Regions from separate parts of the Candidatus Nitrospira allomarina genome, predicted to be linked through region 2. Evidence: riboswitches for the same ligand, from Rfam matches in the RefSeq annotation. Region 2 holds a riboswitch; each other region holds the start of a gene.
The links. Region 2 has a riboswitch for cyclic di-GMP ahead of PP769_RS18590 (Ig-like domain-containing protein). Riboswitches for the same ligand answer to the same signal wherever they lie in the genome.

Region 1 (3,277 bases), 2.2 Mb from region 2:
GGAAAAGCCACCAGGCCTTCCATATCCTTTGGAGAAATGAATTTTGGTCCTTCAGCCCCTAGACGCAATAGTTCGGCACCATAGGACGAGCCAACAAGCGGTCTCGCCGCCTGCTCAATTGTGCCGGAAATATCATAGAGCACGCTGGTGCCAAATGCCGGAAACAGCGCCCAAAATCCAAGGGTTGCCAGACCTGAAGCGGTAATTGAAAGGATGAAGACATGGAGTTCTTTTTGCTTGCCTCCAAATCCTAAAATAATAAAAAGTAATGCCATTTGCGGGATGGAAGATAAATAAGCATAACGCGTCAATTCATTAAACAATGGATGGCGACCGGCAAATTGAACAATGTCTGGCCATGAATACCCGAACCAAGCATCGATTTGGACCAGAAACGGATCAATGGGTTCTCGCCAAAGCGGGAGCAACAGATAACCGAAAACTGATAGCACAATTGTAAACAGAAGAAGCATGCCAGTGGCCATCAGTGTCATGGAGATACGCTCACTACGCCCGCTTGAACGATAGAACAGTCCCACAGTAATGATGAAAATTCCCAAGGCAAAAAATAGGGTATAGGAAAACCAATCAAAGCCAATTTTGCGCACAAGAATCACGGCAAGGTCGAAGATCGCGAGCACGAAAATGGTATTGCGTAAAAATCGTTCAACCGGCCATAGAAAGGGTTTTCCAAGAGTCAAGTTTCCCAGTCTCATCATTTATTTCCCTCGGTTCTGAATTTGGTCACTGGTGTGCGGATACAGAGCGCCCTGGTAAATAGAACCTATAAAAAATTCCAACTGATCTAACCCCATCGTTCAATGGGGTGTTCATTGTTGGAGTTAAAGTAAGAAAGGGCATTGGAAATGGCCCGGATATTATAGACTGGGCAATCGTGAAGGTGCCTTGAAGTCTTCGATCGAAGGTCTTTTCGGGATATTTCGTTGTTATCTTGAAAATGTGTCAAAGTTTCCTTTGTGAAAAATCCTCATTCATCACCTTGACCAAAGAGAGGAGGCAGCAATCGCTCTTCACATTCCGTTTGAAGTTTCACGGAGAATTTCTCCAATTTCCATTAGTCTCACTCCTCACGTTTCCTCAGGTGCATTCCATCCAAAAATTTAAGCTGTTCTGGACAATTTCGATCTCCTTGGTCAACAAAGGGAGGTAAACCATTGTACCGGTAAACAATATGAAACATATTCAACAAAAAACCATCGGCAAGTTTTCCCTGAAGAGGTCGATAATGAAGCATGAAAACAAAGAGTCACAGAATACGAAATGGAAAATTTTCTTGGGTCTATGAGCATTTATTCATGACCATGAAACATGGATTCGGTCGGGTGCCCCTTCCCGATAAGGGCGAACACGTCGAAATGCGTGGGCGCAAAACCACGGGTCAGGGTTGGTCCCTGATAGCCGGGTTGCCGAAGGCACGGAGAGCCAAGGGGCAACGTCTGCGTCAGAATTTTCCGGGCAGTCTGGCGTAACGAAAGTATTTACCTTCGCCCGTTAAGGAGATGCGCTATGGTTAACCAAGTAATGCGTTTCGTGAATGATGATGAGGGAGCCACCGCGATTGAGTACGGTTTGTTAGCTGCTTTGATTGCCGCAGTGATTGTCACGGCCGTGACTGCTGTAGGGACTGCGCTCAGCGGTACCTTTACTACGATTTCTACCAGTGTTGCGGCTCCGAGCTAAGTGAGACCTCCTTCCCGCAGTTGATGATTAGAAGTGCCGTTCCCGATAGAAGTTTATCGGGGCGGTACTTCGGCGGGAAGCCGCCTCTGAATGGCGGCGCAGTTTTGAGAGGTGACGCGAAGGTCAGGTAAAGGATAGGGAGGCCAGCATCATGCAGACAATTCTCCTGAATCATTGTCATCAATGGGTAAAAAACTTCCTCGTTGATGAAGAAGGTGCCACGGCAATTGAATACGCACTCTTGGCCTCACTGATCGGTGCCACGGCATTGAGTGCTCAAGCAGCTTTGGGAAATGCGGTTGGGAACATGTATACGCAAGTCATGGGTGTCATCGCGGGGGCCTTGGGGAGTTAGCGGGATACTGATAAAGACTGTTCTCAATGGTATCGAAGGGGTACTCACCAAAAAAAATTGCTCAAGTCTTTTAACTGACGCATTTAGATGTCCTAGCGTTCCCGCATTTTTCTATACCATGGTCCGTACCATACCGGACTTGTGATGCATCCGATCTATATCTAACGGTAGTGTCAGTGGAATTTGACGGTATGGCCTGATCGCTGCCCTCCAATCCATTTAGATAGCCGAATGGGAACAAAGAGGCATGAGTGAGCACCGAATCAAACAAGTACTAAAGCTGAGACAATCCGAGCGTGGCTCGACGGCGGTAGAGTTTGCTCTCATTCTACCGATTCTTGCGTCACTTGCATTTGGAGCGATCGATTTTGGGCGCATGTTGTGGTTTAAGGAAGTTTTGGTGAATGCGACCCGTGTGGGAGCGCGCCAGGGGACATTATTTGCTTCGGGCAATGGCCAGGCAGAAATTGAAGCAGCCATCACGGCTTCTCTTGCAGCGGGAGGGGTGGATCCATCAGGGCTCTCGGTGGTGGTTAATGGGGTCGGAAGCCCACAGGGACAGCCGTTAAATGTGGTGTCTACCATCCCCTGGAATTATTTTGTCATCGATAAACTCATTCCTGCGATTTCGACTCCCAACCTACAAGCCTCTGTAACCATGATGATGGAATAAGGCGAGGTGGAATGTCTTGTTCAAATCTTCAATGTAACGGAGAAGCGAATATGTGGAAAAAACAACGTTGGTCCATTGTCTCACCGCTCTTGAACCAACGGGGCGTCGCGGCAATCAATGGGGCGTTTATGGCGGTCGCAATGGGCATCATGGCAGGTGTGACGATTGATGTCGGGCATGCCTTGCTCACACAAAATGAATTGCACAATGCCTCGGATGCCGCCGCGCTGGCCGCTGCGAGACAATTGGGTGTGACCTATCTTACCTTGACCATCGCAGAGCAGCAGGACATGGGACGGGCACTCACTGGCAATGAACAATCACAAGTAACTGCTCAGGCGACTGCTGCGGCATTTGCCAACAGTGCTTCAGATGTCAGTAACTTGTCTCTTTCGCAGGGAGATGTTGAGTTTGGGATATGGGATTTCAATGCGCAGACGTTCAACCCAACGGTGAACCGGCCGAATGCCATTCGCGCGACTGTCCGACGTGATGGTGCGGCCAATGGTGCGATATCGACATTTTTTGCCGGTATGTTAGGTATGAGT
Region 2 (3,277 bases):
TTTTTCTACATGGAATAATCACTAGCCCCGCCTTCTCTGCTTCTTCCATCCAACTTGCCTGGACCGGGAGTCCGGAATCTGACCTGATGGGATATTATGTATATATGGGAACATCGCAAAGGTCTTACCACATTACGAAAAATGCAGGACTCAACCCATCATATGTTTTCCAAAACCTCCCGGATGGACTCACCTACTATTTTACGGTCACAGCCTATGATCAATCGGGAAACATCAGTGTACCGGCAGAGGAAGTGGCTATTGCCCTTCCCACACAAAACACAAACCCGAATCCTCATAAGAATCAGGACATGAATGGGGATGGAAAGGCCGACCTGGTCTTTCGAAACACGAAAACCGGAGAGGTAGTCCTGTGGCTGCTCAGTGGCTCCAGCGGCACAGCCTCCGGCATTCTGGGCCAATTACCCACCGAATGGGCTTTGAGGGGAACGGGCGATGTGAATGGGGACGGGAAGGCCGATCTCATTTGGCGCAATGACACGAGCGGCGCCGTGGCCATCTGGTTGATAAATGGCTTGACCATCATGTCCACAAGCTTTCTCGGCAGCGCGCCGACGGCTTGGGATATTCAGGCCGTTGGGGATCTCAACGGCGACGGCAAAGCCGATCTCGTCTGGCGCAACATCCTTGATGGCAATACCGCCATTTGGCTCATGAATGAAAGCACAATTGGTTCCGCTGGTTTTCCGGGTGGTGTCTCGTTAGGGTGGCAGATTGCTGCAATGGGCGATGTGAATGGGGACGGGAAGGCCGATATTATTTGGCGCAATGACACGAACGGTGCGGTGGCTGTGTGGTTGATGAATGGCGACACCATCACCTCCACGAGTTTCCCTGGTAGTGCACCGACGGCTTGGGATATTCAAGCCAGCGGGGATCTCAACGGCGATGGCAAAGCCGACCTCGTCTGGCGGAATACTCTTGATGGCAATACCGCCATTTGGCTCATGAATGGATCGGCAATTGCCTCCTCAGGATTCCCAGCCACTGTGCAGACGACATGGCAGATAGCAGGAGCAGAAGATGTGAATGGGGATGGCAAAACAGACGTCATTTGGCGCAACAACAGTGATGGAGCCGTAGCGGTATGGCTGATGAACGGCGCCACCATAGCCTTCACGAACTTTCCCGGTGCTGCTTCTCCGGACTGGGAAATCCAGTAAGCGGAACAAAAAAAATCCCTAGACCACTCCCCTGAATGGCCTCATGGGCCAACATCAACAATCCCATTCAAACAAATTTTCTCCCCGGCTTACCTAGGCCAAATAAATCTCACCCCAATCTGGAAGAATTCTCTCGCCTCCCTCATCTTTTCCGCATACACAACATCCATCAATCTCTCCCTTCCTTGGCACCCAATGATTTCAAGCTCCATGAGAGATTCCCATCGCTCCTCCATCCTGCATAATCATGATTATCGTGATTCGGCCGTTCAGCCAGTTGTACCTTCCCGCTGTTGGCTCGGACATTGGTCTCCAGGAAATTCACGGATTAGCGGGCCCTTGCTCTCTTCCTTTGCTAGGCACGTGTAATTTTCTTTTCTTCTTCCATAATCCTTCTGATCGTTTTTTTTATTTTCTCCGAAGTTCCTCTGCATAGTTTTTCCAACCTTTAATATTTTTGTCTCTAAAGTTTTCCCTTACTTCTCCGAAATGTTCGGCAGACCGTTTGGGGGTATAAAGGACATAATAAGGAGACAGAGGATTAAAAAAATTTGACCAATTCATAAAATCTTCTTCCCGAAACGGCACACCTACTGTGAAGTAGGGTCGCAAAGCCCGGAGTCAGGTCACCACGCCTGACCGTCCGGCTACCGAAGGAAGACATCATTTGCAGGGGGAGGAGAAGATGAGGACTTCGGTCCACATACGACAAGGAGTAGAGTATGATCCGACCAACCACCCCCTTGGGTTTCAAAATCACACATACGGCAGTCCTGCCCCTGCTCCTCTTCGTTTTGCTTGTTAGCCCCGCCTATTCGGCTTCCTCCATCCAGGTAACCTGGGACGCAAATACCGAATCGGATTTAGCAGGATATAAAATTTACAAACGGACCTTACCTTCTCAAGATTTTGGACAACCTATATTTTCAGGAATGCCTGGTAATCCATCCTCCCCCTCAACAACCGTCGCCGGACTCAATGGAGGGACAACCTATGGATTTATAGCGACAGCCTTTGATACAGCCGGAAATGAAAGTGCCCCTACGACAGAAGTACCAATTACTTTCCCCCCAAGCTCGCCGCCGCCACCATCCCCGCCGCCAGCTGACACCACCGCCCCGACGGTCACCCTGACCGCCCCCAGCGCGGGCACCGTCTCCGGCATGGTCATGGTCAGCGCCACCGCCAGTGATAACGTCGGCATCGTGGGGGTGCAATTCCGCCTCCAGGGCGCCAACCTCGGCTCCGAAGATACGAGTAGTCCCTACAGCACGAGCTGGAATACCGCCACCGTGGCCAATGGCACGTACACCCTCACGGCCATCGCCCGCGATGCCGCGGGCAATACGAAAACCTCAGGATCAATTGTGGTCACAGTGAGCAGTAACAGTACGCCGCCCCCACCCTCAGCATTCAGCATTTCAAACCTGGCCGTCGCCAGTGGGCAAACCTATGTCGTGCCCACCTCCGGACTCCAACCCGGGGGCAGGGTGTATATCGACCGCGCCTTTACCTTTACGACCATTCCCGCCGGCCTGCAGGGAGCGGCATATGTCCGAACTGCGAATGATGACAAAGCTGCGACCACGAGCGCTTTCCTCAGCTTTACCGTCAATCAACCCGTCTCCGTGTCGGTCGCCCATGACGTACGCATCACCCCGAAACCCTCGTGGCTGAGCACTTTTACAGACACCGGCACGAGTCTAGGGACGTCGGATACGACCCTCCGCCTATTTGTGCGGTCCTTCCCGGCCGGCACTATTACCCTCGGGGGCAATGCCGGTGATGGATTGAGCATGTATTCTGTCATCGTGAAATCAGAGAGCGGTACTCCTGATGACACCACTGCCCCCACGATCACGCTGACCGCCCCCAGCGCGGGCACCGTCTCCGGCACGGTGACCGTCACGGCCAGTGCCAGCGATAATGTCGGCGTCGTGGGCGTCCAATTCCGCCTCCAGGGCGCCAACCTCGGCCCCGAGGATATAAGCAGTCCCTACAGCATCAGCTGGGATACCACCACCGTGACCAATGGCGCGTATACCCTCTCGGCCAGTGCCCGCGATGCCGCGGGCAATACGAAAACCTCAGGA
Region 3 (3,277 bases), 170 kb from region 2:
AGGGGAAAAGCCAAGGGACAGGTCATCTATCTGAGAGGAAAAGTCCTGAGCGCAAAAACCGGAAAGGCGATTCCTCGCACTGCGATCATCATGTGGAGTGCTTCAGCCTCCGGCCGGTATAACCACAAAGAGGATGACAGTATGTTGAAATTTCCCCATCCCACGACCGGAGAAATCATTCACCGCACCTACGACGGATATTTTCAATACTGGGGACGAGCAGTCACCAATGAGCAGGGAGACTATTGGTTCAAAACCATTGTTCCCGGCTTTTACCCCATTGACCTGGAAGCCGGACTGTACCGCCCTTCCCACCTGCACTTTCAACTGTTCCCTCCAGAGCATCCGAAACTGGTCACACAGCTCTATTTCCGGGGCGACCAAATCCCCAATAATGAACTGAACCAGAAATTACTGCCAATGGATGTGGTCATTCTGGATGCCGGGCTCACCACAATCGATTTAGAAAGGGTAATTGTGGACTATGCACCGGATGCATCGGGAGAGGTATCAGATGGCTTGATCGGTCACTACGATTTTCTGGTGCCAGACTAGAAGAACCAGGGTTTTTCTGAAATGGCTTTTTAGCGCAAGACCGGCTAGATCCGGTCGGGAAAGTTAGAAATAATTCCATCAACCCCCAATCCCTTCATCCGTGCAATTTCCTCAGGCTCGTCAATTGTATAGACAAACACCTTGATATCTTTCGCCTGAAGCGCCTGCACCAGCGCAGGCGTCACAACATTCAACGCCAATCCCGCATGAGTTGCTTGAGCTTCGATGGCAAAGGCCGTTGAATGTATGGGCGCGTCCTCGATTAGCGCCAACGTGAGAGCATCTCCCATTAATCTTCTCACCGTCAGCAATTCCTCATGAAAAAACGAGGCATAAATCACTGTCCCATGAAAGTCAGTTGCCTCCACTTTCGCACAAACATCCGCGGCGATTCCCTTCACTTTCAGCTCAATCATGGCACCGGCCCGTCCACTGAGACAGACGAGGGCTTCTTCCAGAAGAGGAACCCTCTCGTCCCCTCCCACATCCAATTCCCGAAGTACGCTTCGCGATAACTCCTCAATTTTTCCCTCCCCGTTTGTCGTCCGGTCAACCGAATCATCATGAAGGAGCACCAGGGCTCCATCTCCCGATCGCCGGATATCAAACTCGACCATATCGACACCATATTTGATCGCGAGCTCCAGAGCAGCCAGCGTATTCTCAGGCGCATGGCCCGACGCACCTCGATGTCCGATCCGAAGAGGCATTCGAATGTGATCCCTTTCTTGGGTCATAAGCGGATCATTTGGAGGTGTTGAAGGAACTGTATCCCGCAGCTTGCTGAGCTATGACCATGGAAGTGCCCATGCTGAAATTGACGCTGTCCCCACCAACCCACCATGCCACCTTTTTACACTTTCGTTACTAGTATGATCCATACTTATCTCCTATCTACTTTCTTAGTTTGATCATCTGTATCAGTTTGTAATGACATTACCAGCTCCTGGTGAAAATCGTTTCAGAACTTGGACAGTAAATTGGACTGGCGGGGCGCTTATTTCAGTTTCGCCGCGAGTCATACCTTTCATCTTAATGGATTTCTCCGCACCGACAACTGAGAAATTTGGCCAAAAAAAGGCAAAAACCTCAAACAAGTGTATGCCGAACTTTCTGGCGATCCTTCGCTTAACCTTAACTTAAATGAACTTGTATTAGGATCTGCGATGATTTGGAAAGGGTTTTTGAATCATGCCGATAAAGGTACCAGAAAATCGACAAAGGAAACCTCGTCTGAAAAGATGAGGGCGCAAAGTTACCGGCCTAAGGGGTGAAATGCTTTATGGCAGCGGGATTGCCGAAAAGTTCGAGAAAACGCATGGTAACATCTACCATATGTCTTTTCTTCTGCCCGTAGCCAGCGTTCCTGGCGCGCCTGTCGAGCATCCTTTCCCCTTTTGGCTTTCTCAAATGAATCCAGGACTTTGCGCCGAGGAAAGTTCACGGCCGTCTTCTCATTCGCCCGGGACATTCGGCCGGTGGAGCACGATGCATAAGGGGAGCGGTTCGTGCAAGTCAGCAATGATATTTTCGCAACTGGGTTTTCTCCTATTTCTTTGGCGCATGTGTCGATTCGAACGCATGCCATTTCACAAGCGCCACCTCCCTCTGTCGCTGCGACCGAAACCGAGGACGAACTTCGCTTACTTCGACAACACGTTCTCTCTTTGAGGAGAGCTTTGAACTCCTTTAAGAATCCCTTTCCGTTAATCCACCGGGCACGAGTAGGCGGCGAACAAGCTCAGGCAGCCACCACAAGTTCTTCCGCCGACCTGGGGTTGGGGTCCACGCCTGCCACCGCAACAATCCGCCAATCGACGGAAGAAGTGAATACCACCCCGACCTCTTTTTCTCCCTTTGGCCCCACATTTACCGGTAGTTCAACCAGTACGGCTACTCTCAGTGGTGTGTATGATGGCGATAATGGCAACGATACTTTAACGTTTCAGGTCACCAATGGGGGCATTGTAGGAGTTTCTCCCGTCCTTGGCCTTGAGGTACGCAATAGCCAAGCGCAGTTGGTGGAAACCATTAGCCTGACTCTCTACCAACCCGATGATCCCTACACGTTGCAAAATGGGCTGGTGCTTAGCCTGGGATCAGGATCCCTCACTCAAAATGATACATTTACGGTAGCCGTCTCGAATTCGGTGGGAAGTGCGGTGAATCCCGACAAGCCTTTTAATGGAACGAGAAACGACAATCCCAACCTGGAGGAAGGGCTTGGGGTGTCTCCCGGCTCATTTCAGGTGAACGGGACGACCATTGATGTTTTTGCCGACGACACCATCAACACGGTGCTAACCCGGATCAATCAGTCGGCTGCCGGAGTAACGGCGACGTTTGACAGTGACAACGAGACGGTCGTCCTGACTCACAACACCCTAGGAGCCTCCCCGACCATTGCGCTGGGAAGTGATACGTCGGGATTTCTGGCTGCAACCAAACTCACCGGATCTTCCTCGGTTCAGGGACAAGATGAAATACCGGACGAAGAAAAACCGTTAGGGACCCTCTCCCAGTTTTCCTCGGTGCAAACAGGGTCGGTCTTACTCAATGGTGTCGCGATTTCAATCGATGTGCTTTCAGATTCTTTACAGGATGTGTTGACCAGGATCACCGCCTCTGCCGCAGGCGTCACCGCTACGTTGAATGCATCTGGGCAGCGGATCATCCTCACTTCCCAGGATGCGAACCAATCCCTGGAGGTCAACAGCAACGG

Region 1: another riboswitch for cyclic di-GMP. It lies ahead of PP769_RS08455 (Flp family type IVb pilin); the one in region 2 lies ahead of PP769_RS18590 (Ig-like domain-containing protein).
Region 3: another riboswitch for cyclic di-GMP. It lies ahead of PP769_RS17920 (hypothetical protein); the one in region 2 lies ahead of PP769_RS18590 (Ig-like domain-containing protein).

What each region holds. Positions count from the first base shown of each region.
Region 1 is NZ_CP116967.1:1,914,302-1,917,578, forward strand. Features, by position in the region: gene PP769_RS08450 (phosphatase PAP2 family protein) at 1-719, opposite strand, end outside; cyclic di-GMP riboswitch class I at 1,352-1,432, shown strand; gene PP769_RS08455 (Flp family type IVb pilin) at 1,528-1,701, shown strand; gene PP769_RS08460 (Flp family type IVb pilin) at 1,853-2,056, shown strand; gene PP769_RS08465 (TadE/TadG family type IV pilus assembly protein) at 2,304-2,729, shown strand; gene PP769_RS08470 (TadG family pilus assembly protein) at 2,780-3,277, shown strand, end outside.
Region 2 is NZ_CP116967.1:4,259,452-4,262,728, forward strand. Features, by position in the region: gene PP769_RS18585 (FG-GAP-like repeat-containing protein) at 1-1,184, shown strand, start outside; cyclic di-GMP riboswitch class I at 1,758-1,839, shown strand; gene PP769_RS18590 (Ig-like domain-containing protein) at 1,907-3,277, shown strand, end outside.
Region 3 is NZ_CP116967.1:4,091,961-4,095,237, forward strand. Features, by position in the region: gene PP769_RS17910 (dioxygenase family protein) at 1-555, shown strand, start outside; gene PP769_RS17915 (glycerophosphodiester phosphodiesterase) at 600-1,292, opposite strand; cyclic di-GMP riboswitch class I at 1,768-1,857, shown strand; gene PP769_RS17920 (hypothetical protein) at 2,064-3,277, shown strand, end outside.